One region of the Streptomyces sp. NPDC046557 genome, then DNA from elsewhere that is predicted to be linked to it. Evidence: riboswitches for the same ligand, from Rfam matches in the RefSeq annotation. Region 1 holds a riboswitch; each other region holds the start of a gene.

Region 1 (4,271 bases):
CGGCCCGCTGCTGGTCCGCGATCTCCGAACGCTGGGACACGTACTGCCGCATCGGGTACGCGAGGGCGACGACCAGCGTACAGAGGACGAGCACCAGCAGCGCCGCCCGGCCGGTGAGCCGGCTGCGGCGGACCTGGCGGCGCGACTGCGAGCGGTAGACGTGGGCGGCGGTCCGCTCACCGAGCTGCTTGAGCCTGGTCGCGGTCGAGAAGGTGGAGAACCGATCCCGGTTCCCGGCCATGGTCCCGCCTCCCCTTCGCACGCGGTACGCAATACGTCCCCGCACACGGTACGGGACCGAGTGCGGGGACGTACGGAGGCCGGCGCTGCGAGGCGCTCATTGACCCTGGTGCCTACTGGTCCGCGAAGCGCGGTGCCTACTGGTCCGCGAAGCGCGGTGCCTACTGGTCCGCGAAGCGGAACCGGGGGAAGGCGGAACGGCCCGCGTACACGGCGGCGTCGTCGAGGATCTCCTCGATGCGCAGCAGCTGGTTGTACTTGGCGACGCGGTCCGAGCGGGCCGGGGCGCCGGTCTTGATCTGGCCGCAGTTCACGGCGACGGCGAGGTCGGCGATGGTGACGTCCTCGGTCTCGCCGGAGCGGTGCGACATCATGCACTTGAAGCCGTTGCGCTGGGCCATCTCGACGGCGTCCAGGGTCTCGGTCAGCGAACCGATCTGGTTGACCTTGACGAGCAGGGCGTTCGCGGAGCCCTCCTCGATGCCGCGCGCCAGGCGCTCCGGGTTGGTGACGAAGAGGTCGTCGCCGACGATCTGGACCTTGGCGCCCAGGCGGTCGGTGATGGTCTTCCAGCCGGCCCAGTCGTCCTCGTACAGCGGGTCCTCGATGGAGACCAGCGGATACGCCTCGACGAGCTCGGCGTAGTAGTCGGTCATCTCGGCGGCGGAGCGGGACTGGCCCTCGAACTCGTACTTGCCGTCCTTGTAGAACTCGGACGCCGCGACGTCGAGCGCGAGCGCGATGTCCTTGCCCGGGGTGTAACCGGCCTGCTTGATGGCCTCGATGATGAGGTCGAGCGCGGCGCGGTTGGACTCCAGGTTCGGGGCGAAGCCGCCCTCGTCGCCCAGACCGGTGGAGAGGCCCTTGGTGTGCAGGACCTTCTTGAGGGTGTGGTAGACCTCCGCGCCCCAGCGCAGCGCCTCGGAGAAGGACTCCGCGCCGATCGGGGCGATCATGAACTCCTGGATGTCGACGTTGGAGTCGGCGTGCGACCCACCGTTGAGGATGTTCATCATCGGGACGGGCAGCAGGTGCGCGTTCGGGCCGCCGAGGTAGCGGAAGAGCGGCAGGTCCGATGCCTCGGACGCGGCGTGCGCGACGGCGAGGGAGACGCCGAGGATGGCGTTGGCGCCGAGCGAGGCCTTGTTGTCGGTGGCGTCCAGGTCGAACATGGCCTGGTCGATCAGCCGCTGCTCGGTGGCGTCGTAGCCGACGAGCTCCGGGCCGATCTGCTCGATGACGGCGAGGACGGCCTTCTCGACACCCTTGCCCATGTAACGGTTGGGGTCACCGTCACGGAGCTCGATGGCCTCGAATGCGCCGGTGGAGGCGCCGGACGGGACTGCAGCACGGCCGGTGCTGCCATCGTCGAGGCCCACCTCGACCTCGACCGTGGGGTTGCCTCGGGAGTCCAGGATTTCCCGGGCTACGACGACGTCGATGGACGGCACGAGCATCTCCTTCTGGGATGTGACGCTGGGTGTGCGGTGGCAGGGGGCCGTGGGACGGCCCTGCCGACTAGAGCCTAACCGGCTCCGGGCACTGGACCGGCCGACCGCCCGGGTCCTGGGACGAAAAAGCGGCCGTACGCCCGCTTTACCGGACAAAGAGACCGCCCGTGGACCGCCTCCCGGCCGTTATCCGGCCATGATCCGGCCCCATCCGGCCGCGGACGCGCCACCGCCCGGCGCGTGGAGGGGTACGCGCCGGGCGGTGGTCGGATTCGGTGTTATCCGATGTTTCAGCTCAGCTTCAGCTTCTGACCCGGGAAGATCAGGTCGGCGTCGGGGACGATGTCCTTGTTCAGCTCGAACAGCTTCTCCCAGCCGCCCTTGACGCCGTTCGCCTCGGCGATGGTGCCCAGGGTGTCGCCCTCCTTGACCTCGTACGAGCCGTTGCCCGTCTTCGGGGCCTCGGTCTTCGGGGCGGCCTTGGGGGCGGCCTCGGAGCGCTCGGAGCGGGTGACCGGGGCCTCGGGCCGCTTGGTCTCCTTCTTCGGCGCCGGGGCGGCCTTGGTCTCGACCTTCGGCTTGGAGGGCTTGGGGGTCTCGGCAGAGCCGCCGCCGCTGTACGAGGAGTTCGACAGGCCCACGCCACAGGACGGCCACGCGCCCTTGCCCTGGCCCTTGAGGACCTTCTCGGCGATGGCTATCTGCTGGGCCTTGGACGCCTGGTTGGCCTGCGCGGCGTACGCCGTGCCGCCGTAGGCGGCCCAGGTGGAGGACGTGAACTGCAGGCCGCCGTAGAAGCCGTTGCCGGTGTTGATGGCCCAGTTGCCGCCGGATTCGCACGCCGCGACGCGGTCCCACTCGGCGCCGGTGGCGGCGCTGGCGGAGCCGGCCGCCATGAGGGGCGCGGCGACGGCGACACCGGTGACACCGGCGAGCGTGACGATACGGGTGGTCCGCTCAATGGCCGTGGCGCGGCGGTGCTTGCCCTTGCCGGAAAGCAGCATGGAGTTTCTCCTCACCGACGCCTACGAGGTGAGCTGTCGGGTTCGGGCGAGTGAGTTGCCCGGCCGCGCGACCAGCGCGCGGCTTAACCCCTAGCCGGTGTGACCGTCTCTCAACGGCCGCTCCCGGCGCTTACCTTGGTTCCCCCGCTCCTGCCTTCGGCGCTTGACGCGACGACTGTTCTCTCCGTCCGCCGGCAGGATTCGGCGATGCGGTCGAAGAGGCCCGCGGTGGCGAGCGATTCAGAAGGTAGACAGGTCTCTCCCCGATGTTCAACGAGGGACATCGGGGAGAAATCGACCTGCTTGCGTTCCGCTTAGGGGCGTTTTCGCAGGTGAGGACGGGGTTTGTGGGAGCTTCGGTACCTGACACGCCAGTTGACCTGAAGAGACGCATGTCTCACTTGCGGATAACGGGCATTCAGCTCTTTACGCCTGCCCGAAGTGCCCGTTATTTCTTGGTTAGATCCAGATTCTGACCGGGCTTGATGAGGTCGGCGTCCTTGCCGATGACCTGCTCGTTGGCCGCGTAGAGCGCGTTCCAGCCCCCCTTGAGCCCCTGGGCGTCCGCGATGGCGGTCAGGCTGTCGCCCGCCTTCACCGTGTACGTGGGGTCCGACGCGGCGTCAGGGGCCGCGGGCGTCTCGACCGCCGCCGGGCCGCGGTGCTTGCCGCCGCCCTCCGCGGCGGAGTCGGTGGTGGGCGCGTTCGACGTGGCGGACGGGGTCCCGGTGGTCGGGTCGGCCGGCGTGGAGGACGCTGCGGACGGGGACGGCGTGACCGGGGTCGTCGGGATTCCCGAGACGGCGCCGGGGCCGGTCGGGGTGGTCGGGTTGGTCGGCGCCGTGCCGGTCTGGTCGCCGGGCTGGGTCGGCGTCGTCGGCAGGTCCGGATCGGGCATGACGGGCAGTCCGCTGTTGGGGGCGAGCGGCGCGATGGGCAGCGTGAACGGCGCCGTGGCGGACGGGCTCGGGTTGCCGGCGGCCGGGGCGGCCGGGGTGGGCGCGCCGAAGTCGGTGGCGGGGTCGCCCGCGCCGGTGCCCGGCACCGCGTCGGGGCGGGAGGGGCTGGGGGCGACCTGCCGCGGGGTTCCCAGTGCGCCGGGGTCCACATTCGCGGCGGGGCCGTCCTTCACCAGCCCGGACGACGCCGCGCACAGCGGCCACGCCTGGGGGCCCTGGGACGCCAGCACCCGCTCGCCGACGGCTATCTGCTGAGACCGGCTGGCGAGGTCGGGGCGCGCCGCGAATTCCTGGCCGCCGGCGCTGTTCCACTGGTCCTGGGTGAACTGCAGTCCGCCGTAGGCCCCGCTGCCGAAGTCTGCGCTCCAGGTACCGCCGCTCTCGCATTCGGCGACGCTGTCCCACGTGGACGTGTCGGCGGCCGAGGCGTTGGTGGCCGCGAGCAGCGGCAGCGCCAGCGCGGAGCCCGTGACTCCGGCGGTGACGACGAGGGCGGGTACCTGGCGGGGGCGTCTGTGGCGGCCGTTCCCGGAACGCATGTAGTGCACCTTTCGCATAACGGCGGGGTAACGGCAGAACCTAGCCCCCTTCGAACGCATGTCACAAGTTCGGTCGGT
Region 2 (4,271 bases), on a different contig from region 1:
GTCAGTCGCAGCCCGCTCACCGGTGGCTTGGCCAGCTCGGCCAGCGTCGTCGGGTAGACCGGGATCGGCGCACCCGGGCTGCGCCGCAGGCGCTGCTCCTTGTGGAAGTAGATCTTGGCGAACTCCGCCATGGAACCGGACGGCCTGGTCCGGGCCCCCACCGGGTTCTGGAAGACCCCGTCGGCGAAGTGGGGCGAGCGCAGGATGCGCTCCAGCCGCGCGCCGGACGGGTCCGCGCCGAAGGCTTCGGGCCGCAGGGCACGCAGCCGCGGACGCAGAGGACGGGAGCCGGACAAGGCGCCTCCTGTGAGGATGGGGGCAGGACGATCGTGCGTGACTACGATCATCCCAACGCACACCGGGCCCCGAGGATTCCGCTCGCGGCCCCCGGCGTGTCGCGATACTCCGGTCCCGCCCGCCCCGCCGCCGCCCCGGCCCCCCTTGCGCCGACCCGCCATCCCGACCCCCGCCACCCCGACCCCGCCGCCCCCGTCGGCGCGTACGCCCTACAGCGGCAGCAGGTCCGGCCGCTTCGCCTCGACGTGGTCCCCGGAGGACTCGCCGCGCAGCCGCCGTCCGATCCAGGGCACCAGGTGCTCGCGCGCCCACTGGATGTTGTCCCGTGTCACGTCCACCGAGCCGCGCGGCCGCTCCGGCGGCCACGGCTGGTCGGGGTCGGCCGGCACGTCCAGGCCGAGGACCTGGGCCGCGCGCAGCGCCACCCGGGTGTGCCCCTCGGGCGAGAGGTGCAGCCGGTCGGCGTCCCACGCCCGCCTGTCCTGCACGGACTTGAGGGACCAGAGGTCGAGCACCGGGCAGTCGTACCGGTCGGCGATGGCGCGCACGTGCGCGCTGTACGTCGCCACCTTGCCCCGGAGGTGCTTGAGGACCGGCACGCCCCGGGTGTCGAAGCCGGTCGTGATCATGACGCGGCCCACGGAACCGGCGAGGTCGGCGACGGCCGCCTCGAAGCGCTCCGCCACGTCGTCCGGGTCGGTTCCCGGACGGATGATGTCGTTGCCCCCCGCGCAGAAGGTGACGAGGTCGGGCGCGAGGGCCTTCGCCCTCGGCACCTGCACGGCCACGATCTGGTCGAGGAGCTTCCCCCGGACGGCCAGGTTCGCGTACCGGAAATCGTGTTCTTCCCGCTGGTCGGCCAGGAGTACGGCCAGCCGGTCCGCCCAGCCGAGGTACGAATCCCCGGGTCCCGGGTCCCCCACGCCCTCGGTGAAGCTGTCCCCGATCGCCGCGTACGAGCCGATGGTCTTGAGTGTCGTCGTCGTCGCTGCCACAGCACCACATCCTTCACCCCCACGGGCGACCTACGCCAACGTAAGCAGGGTTTGACGGACCGTGATCTACGCCACGATGCACATGAGGAATAAGAAACGCGTGAGGCCGGAACCCTCCCGGGGTCCCGGCCTCACGCGTCTGCGGGCTCACGCTCTGGCGCGTCAGATGGTGACGCCCTTGGAGCGCAGGTACGCCAGCGGGTCGATGTCGGAGCCGTACGCCGGGCCGGTGCGGACCTCGAAGTGGAGGTGCGGGCCGGTCACGTTGCCGGTGGCGCCGGAGAGTCCGATGCGCTGTCCGGCGGTGACGCTCTGGCCGACCGAGACGGAGATCTGCGAGAGGTGGCCGTACTGGGAGTACTTGCCGTCGGCGTGCCGGATCACGACCTCGTTGCCGTACGCGCCGCCCCAGCCGGCCGTGACGACGGTGCCGGCGCCGACCGCCTTGACGGTGGTGCCGGTGCTCGCGATGAAGTCGACGCCGGTGTGATAACCGGAAGACCACATGCTGCCCGCCTGCTTGTACGGGGTGGAGGTCCCGCCGTCGACCGGGGCGACGAATCCGGACGCCGAGACCGCGCCGGTGGAGGAGCCGGAGCCCTGCGCGGACGGTGCGGCCTGCTGCGCCTCGGCGGAACCGCTGCCGGAGCCGGACTCGGAGGGTGCCTGAGCCTTGGCGGAGGAGCGGTCGGGGGAGGCCGGGGCCGAAGCCGCGCCGGAGTCCCGGGAGGCCGTCTTGGCAGAGGTGCGGTCGCCGTGTCCGTCATGGTCCGCGCGGGCGCCGAGGGTCAGCTTGAGGCCCGGGTGGATCAGGGAGGGATCCGCGCCGACGGCCTCGCGGTTGTCGGCGTACAGCCGCTCCCAGCCGCCGGAGAGGTGGCGTTCGGCGGCGATCTTCGAAAGGTAGTCGCCGGGGACGACGGTGTAGACGCCGGGGGCGGTCGCCGGGGCCGAGGCGGGCGCGGCCTGGTGGGAAACCGGGAGCAGTGGGGCCTGGACGGGCAGTGCGGCGGGGGCGGCGGCCGGGGCGGCGTGGGCGCCGGCGGCGCCCATCAGCGGGAGCGCCAGGGCGGCGCCACCGGTGCCGGCGGCGGCCAGTCCGCGGGACATGGCACGGGACTTAGGGCGGCGGTGCTTGCCGTGTGCGGGCATGACGAATTCCTCTCCGTCGCCTGCGAGGTGAGCTGTCGGGTTCGGACTGGAGATGTCCGGCCGTACGCAGCGGTGTACGACTTCACCCCGAGCCGTTCCGGCGGGAAGATCCGGAACAGCGGCTTACCTGGTTCCCCCGCTCCTGCCGCGCGCGTGAATAGTCGGGTGCGGTTCCCGGGCGGCGGCAGGATTCGGCGGTCCACCCGGATCGATCGCGAAGGTAATCGAGTGGGGGCACACACAACAAGCCATGAATTCCCTGACGCAATAGCAGATTTGGGAGGGCGACTGAATTCCCGTCACCCTCCGTCCATTCCGGCCCCTCAACGACCGCCTGGACAAGGGAATTCGGGTTTCGCGATCAGGCACGCTCGGTCACCGTATGATCTGGCTCACGGGATCCGGCGCGATCTCGCCCCCGGATACGGCAAGTTGTTCTCAACCGGCTTAATTCGGACAGCGTGGCGTCGGCCCGACGGTCGCGGCCACACCCCGGCCGCGAGCCCACGACGAATGCGGAGGACCCGACCCGTGACCCAGCAGATAGCCGCCGACCCACCCACCGGGCCCGAACTGTCCGGAGTGCGCAATTTCCGTGACGTGGGCGGGCTGCCGACCACCGACGGACGAAGGGTCAGGTCGGGACTTCTCTTCCGAAGCGGACATCTGGCGCATGCCACCGAAAACGACGTGGAATTCCTGTCCTCGCTCGGCCTCCACACCGTTTTCGACTTCCGCAACGGGGCCGACCACGCGCTGGAAGGACCGGACGTCGATCTGCCCGGTGTCCGGAACGTGAACATTCCGCTGACGGACCCGGCGGACGGCCGGGAGTTTTGGAAAATGGTCCGCGACGGAGATCTGGGGCAGCTCCGGGGTCTCCTGGGCGAGGGAAGGGCCGCCGCCCGGATGAGGACCTCGTACCGGGCGATCATCAGGGATCGGACGGCCGAGCACAGCCGGGTCGTACACGCGCTCGCCGAGGACAGCGTCCCCGCCCTGATGCACTGCGCGGCCGGCAAGGACCGGGCGGGACTGTCGATCGCCGTCACGCTCCTCGCCCTCGGCGTGGAGCGCGAGGCGATCGTGGCGGACTACCTGGAGTCGAACGCCCCGCACAACCGCTACCGGGTGCGCCGCAGCGACGACTCCGCCGACGCGCGCTCCCCCGAGGTGATGGAGCTGCTGGCTCCGCTGTTCGACGCCCGCGCCGAGTTCGTGACCGCGGCCTTCGAGACGATCGACGAGACCTGGGGCGGGGTGGTGCCCTACCTGGCCGAGGGACTCGGACTCACGTCCGCGACCCTCGGCCGGCTCAGGGACCGGCTCCTCGACTGAAGCGACTCCCGGGCGGGTCGTCAGCGGTTGCCGACGGCCTGCTTCACCAGCGTCCTGCCGAAGTCCCACATCAGGGCCCCCCCGCCGTGCGCCTCGTCCATGACCTCGCGGAAGGCGCCGACGAACCGGTCCACGTCCTGCTCGTCGATGATCAGCGGCGGGATCAGTTTGATGACCTCCAGGTGGTCCCCGGAGACCTGCGTGAGGATCCGGTGCTTCTGGAGCAGCGGCACCACGACCATCTGCGCGAAGAGCCCCTTGCGGGCCGCCTGGAGCATCGTCCAACGGCTGCGCAGCCCGAGCGAGGAGGGCCGGCCGAACTCGATGCCGATCATCAGCCCGCGGCCGCGCACCTCGTGCAGCAGCTCGTACTCGTCCACCAGCGCCGCGAGCCGGCCGCGCAGCAGGTCGCCCGTCGCCCGGGCACGGGCCACGATCCCCTCGTCCTCCATGACACTGAGCACGGCCAGTCCGGCCGCCATCGCCTGG
Region 3 (4,271 bases), on a different contig from region 1:
AGCGCGCCCAGGCGCAGCTGGAGCGAGAGTGGTTGGACCGGCTGAGCACGGTGGCCGGCCGTGCCGACGAACTGTGCCGCTTCGCGGTCCTGTTCGGCGACCCGCAGCTCGCCCTGACCGCGGTCGGGCGCGTCCTCGACGTCACCGCCGAGGAAGTGCAGGCCGTCGCCGCGGCCCGGCTGCGCCCCGACAACCGCGCGGTGCTCGTGTACGAGCCGCTCACCGGAGAGTCCGACGCGTCCGACGAGATCGACGAGATCGACGAGACCCAGAACGAAGGGGCGGAGCAGTGAGCGACACCGCAGCCGTCACGATGACCCTCCACCCGCAGCCGCAGGCCGGCGAGGCCAAGCCCTGGGCCTTCCCGGCCCCCGAGCGCGGTGCGCTGCCCAACGGCCTGACCGTGCTGCGCTGCCACCGCCCGGGGCAGCAGGTGATCGCCGTCGAGATCAACCTCGCCGCACCGCTGGACGCGGAGCCCGAGGGCCTGGACGGCGTGGCCACCATCATGGCCCGCGCCCTGTCGGAGGGCACCGACAAGCACTCCGCCGAGGAGTTCGCCGCCGAACTGGAGCGCTGTGGCGCCACGCTCGACGCGCACGCCGACCACCCGGGCATCCGGGTCTCCCTGGAGGTCCCGGCCTCCCGCCTGGCGAAGGCCCTCGGCCTGGTCGCCGAGGCGCTGCGCGCCCCCGCCTTCGCGGACGGCGAGGTCGACCGGCTGGTGCGCAACCGGCTCGACGAGATCCCGCACGAGCTGGCCAACCCCCAGCGCCGCGCCGCGAAGGAGCTCTCCAAGGAGCTCTTCCCGTCCGGACTGCGGATGTCCCGGCCCCGCCAGGGCACCGAGGAGACGGTGGCGCGGATCGACTCCGCCGCGGTACGGGCCTTCTACGAGGCCCACGTGCGCCCCTCCACCGCCACCGCGGTGGTCGTCGGCGACCTGACCGGCATCGACCTCGACGCGGTCCTCGCGGACACCCTGGGCGGTTGGACCGGCGGCAACGCCGAGCCGCTGCCCGTCCCCCCGGTGACCGCCGACGACACCGGTCGCGTGATCATCGTGGACCGGCCGGGCGCGGTCCAGACGCAGCTGTTGATCGGCCGCATCGGCCCGGACCGGCACGACCGGGTCTGGGCGGCCCAGGTACTCGGCACGTACTGCCTGGGTGGCACCCTCACCTCGCGGCTGGACAAGGTGCTGCGCGAGGAGAAGGGCTACACCTACGGAGTGCGCGCGTTCGGCCAGGTGCTGCGCTCCACCGCCGACGGCAAGGGCGCCTCGATGCTCGCCATCAGCGGCTCGGTGGACACACCCAACACCGGTCCGGCGCTGGACGACCTCTGGACGGTGCTGCGCACCCTCGCGGAGGGCGGCCTGACCGACACCGAACGGGACGTCGCGGTACAGAACTTGGTGGGCGTGGCTCCGCTGAAGTTCGAGACGGCGGCCTCGGTCGCGGGCACGCTCGCCGACCAGGTGGAGCAGGAACTCCCGGACGACTACCAGGCGCGGCTGTACGCGCAGCTCGCCGCGACCGGCACGGTGGAGGCGACCTCGGCGGTCGTCGCCGCGTTCCCGGTGGACCGGCTGGTCACGGTCCTGGTGGGTGACGCGGCCCAGATCGCGGAGCCCGTACGGGCCCTCGGGATCGGTGAGGTCACCGTCGTCACCAACTGACGCGGCCTACTTGCCTCGTGGCGCGAGGGACTCCGGCGGCTTGTCTGCCGGAGTCCCTTTTTACCTGTTTGGTGGCCTGGTTGTTCGTATGTGGTGTGGCGTAGGTAACAAAAACGTGCGTCTGTTTGGAGATTGACTGAAGATCCGCCTAGCGTCGGCCGTGCTGTCCGTCAGTTGTGCCCGCCGCACCCGCGGCACCGGGCAGCGATCGCCGAGTCCCCGTCAGGCGCGAGCCTGGGGAGCCGGGGACCCACATGCGTCCCTGGGGTGAATCGGACCACCTCGCAAGAGGGGCCCGTAGGAGACCTTCCTGCTCCGAACCCGTCAGCTAACCCGGTAGGCGAGAGGGAAGGAAAGGATCAAACCCTTCATGGCGTTTGGCAGTCGTGCCGCCGGTAAGCACCGTGGTTCCAGCCGTCTGAGCCGCAAGACCGCCGGCTACGCCGGCATAGCCGCCCTCGCCACCACGGGCGTCGTCGGCACCCTGGCCGGTCCCGCGTTCGCCGCGGACAAGGCCGCGGCCCCCTCGATGGAGGACACCGGCCTCAGCGCCGTCGTCGTCGCCGACGAGCTCCACAGCGAGATCCAGAACCAGGCCGAGTCCCAGCAGCGGGCCGCCGAGGTCGCCGCCGCCAAGGCGCAGGCCGAGGCCGATGCGAAGACGCACGCCGCCGAGGCCAAGCGCCTCGCGGAGGCCAAGGCGAAGGCCGAGCGCGACGCCGCCGAGCGCGCGGCCCGCGAGGAGGAGCGCAAGCGCCTCAACACCTTCGTCGCCCCCATCGACGGCTCGTACGTCAGCACGCAGTACAAGGCGGGCGGCGGCATGTGGTCGTCCGGCAGCCACACGGGCATCGACTTCCACGCCGCCGAGGGCACCACCGTCCACGCCGTGGGCGCGGGCACCGTCGTCGAGGCGGGTTGGGGCGGCGCGTACGGCAACAACGTCGTCATCCGGCACAACGACGGCACCTACACGCAGTACGGACACATGAACTCGCTGAGCGTCTCCGTCGGCCAGCAGGTCACCGCCGGCCAGCAGATCGGCGTCTCGGGCTCCACGGGCAACTCCAGCGGCCCGCACCTGCACTTCGAGGCCCGCACCGGCGCCACGTACGGCACGGACATCGACCCGGTGGCGTACCTGCGCTCGCACGGCGTCGCCGTCTGACCGTACGACCGGCCCGACGCACCACCGGCCCGGCGCACGACCGCATCACTCCAGTCGAAGGCCCCGGCTCACCGAGCCGGGGCCTTCGACGTGTGTCGCCGCGCCTCTTCGTACCGGCGAATGTTCCGTATTTCCGGCCGCCCTCGGAAATCGTCGCGTGTTGCAATAGAGTCGCAGTACGGTCGTGGCGGCAGCGCCGATAACGGCAGTCGGAATGAGAGCGGAGTCCGGTCTTGCGTATTCCTGCGCACGCGGTATGCACAGCGATTCGTGACGACATCGTCTCCGGGGTCTTCGAACCGGGCGGCAGACTGACCGAAGAGGTCCTCGCCCGCCGGTACGGAGTCTCGCGCGTCCCCGTCCGCGAGGCGCTGCGCACCCTGGAGGCGGAGGGGTTCGTCACCACCCGTCGGCACGCGGGGGCCTGCGTCGTCGAGCCCACCGAACAGGAGGCGGCGGACCTGCTGGAGCTGCGGGCGGTCCTGGAGCCACTCGCCGCCGCCAGGGCCGCCCGCCGGCGCACCGAGGGCCACCTCAAAGTGCTGCGCGGCCTGGTCAGGCTGGGCCAGGAGCGGGCCAGGAGCGGCCGGGGCGAGGATCTGCGCGCCCTGGGCGGTTGGTTCCACGAGACGCTCGCCCAGGCGTCCGCCAGCCCCGGGCTGATCTCGGTGCTGACCCAGACCCGGCACAAGATCGCCTGGATGTACGTGGTGACGGCCCCGGTCCGGCCGGTCGACTCCTGGGCCGAGCACGGTGCGATCGTGGACGCGGTCGCGCGCGGCGACGCGGAGCGCGCCCGGGCGCTGACCGGACTGCACGCGGACCGGGCGGCCGGATCGCACCGGCCGAGGGTGAGGACTTCGCAACCTGCCGTAAACACGGCGGGCGGCCGGCATTAACACGAGCCGTATACAAAGGGGAGCGATATTCGGCCTCCCAGGTCGCCCCTCGCGCGGGGCGGGAATTCCGGCCTATCGCGCCGCGCGCACGGCGTGAATGCGGCGGTGGCCGATTCGCGGGGGATGGACCATTTCTCGCGGGCTGAATGCGGGCTGAATGCGGGCTGAGAGTGGGCTGAATACGGGGTGGAAATGCGACGAAGCCGCGGCGCCCGGTTCACGGGGGCCGCGGCTTCGCCGCGTACGGACGACCGAAGGGTCGCAGGGGTCAGACCGTCTCCGGGAGCTCGTCGAGGCCCTCGGCGACGAGCTTCGCGAGGCGGTCCAGCGCGGCCTCGGCGCCCTCGGCCTCGGAGGCGAGGACGATCTCCTCGCCGCCCTGGGCACCCAGGCCCAGGACCGCCAGCATGGAAGCGGCGTTGACGGGGTCGCCGCCGGCCTTCGCGATGGTCACCGGGACTCCGGAAGCGGTCGTCGCCCGGACGAAGATCGAGGCGGGACGAGCGTGCAGGCCCTCGGCCCA

The links. A riboswitch is a leader RNA that binds a small molecule or an ion and turns the genes downstream of it on or off. The one in region 1 is predicted to bind cyclic di-AMP.
Positions count from the first base shown of each region.
Region 2: another riboswitch for cyclic di-AMP. It lies ahead of ABZ934_RS02830 (M23 family metallopeptidase); the one in region 1 lies ahead of ABZ934_RS16945 (transglycosylase family protein).
Region 3: another riboswitch for cyclic di-AMP. It lies ahead of ABZ934_RS05175 (M23 family metallopeptidase); the one in region 1 lies ahead of ABZ934_RS16945 (transglycosylase family protein).

Region 1 is NZ_JBEYZH010000007.1:211,362-215,632, reverse strand. It holds gene ABZ934_RS16955 (septum formation initiator family protein) at 1-241, opposite strand, end outside; gene eno (phosphopyruvate hydratase) at 402-1,697, opposite strand; gene ABZ934_RS16945 (transglycosylase family protein) at 1,982-2,695, opposite strand; cyclic di-AMP (ydaO/yuaA leader) riboswitch at 2,699-2,867, opposite strand; gene ABZ934_RS16940 (transglycosylase family protein) at 3,144-4,193, opposite strand.
Region 2 is NZ_JBEYZH010000001.1:569,528-573,798, forward strand. It holds gene ABZ934_RS02820 (MBL fold metallo-hydrolase) at 1-296, opposite strand, end outside; gene ABZ934_RS02825 (SGNH/GDSL hydrolase family protein) at 507-1,292, opposite strand; gene ABZ934_RS02830 (M23 family metallopeptidase) at 1,455-2,444, opposite strand; cyclic di-AMP (ydaO/yuaA leader) riboswitch at 2,449-2,618, opposite strand; gene ABZ934_RS02835 (tyrosine-protein phosphatase) at 2,976-3,782, shown strand; gene ABZ934_RS02840 (aspartate aminotransferase family protein) at 3,803-4,271, opposite strand, start outside.
Region 3 is NZ_JBEYZH010000001.1:1,139,612-1,143,882, reverse strand. It holds gene ABZ934_RS05185 (pitrilysin family protein) at 1-293, shown strand, start outside; gene ABZ934_RS05180 (pitrilysin family protein) at 314-1,681, shown strand; cyclic di-AMP (ydaO/yuaA leader) riboswitch at 1,881-2,039, shown strand; gene ABZ934_RS05175 (M23 family metallopeptidase) at 2,052-2,849, shown strand; gene ABZ934_RS05170 (GntR family transcriptional regulator) at 3,083-3,748, shown strand; gene ABZ934_RS05165 (HPr family phosphocarrier protein) at 4,017-4,271, opposite strand, start outside.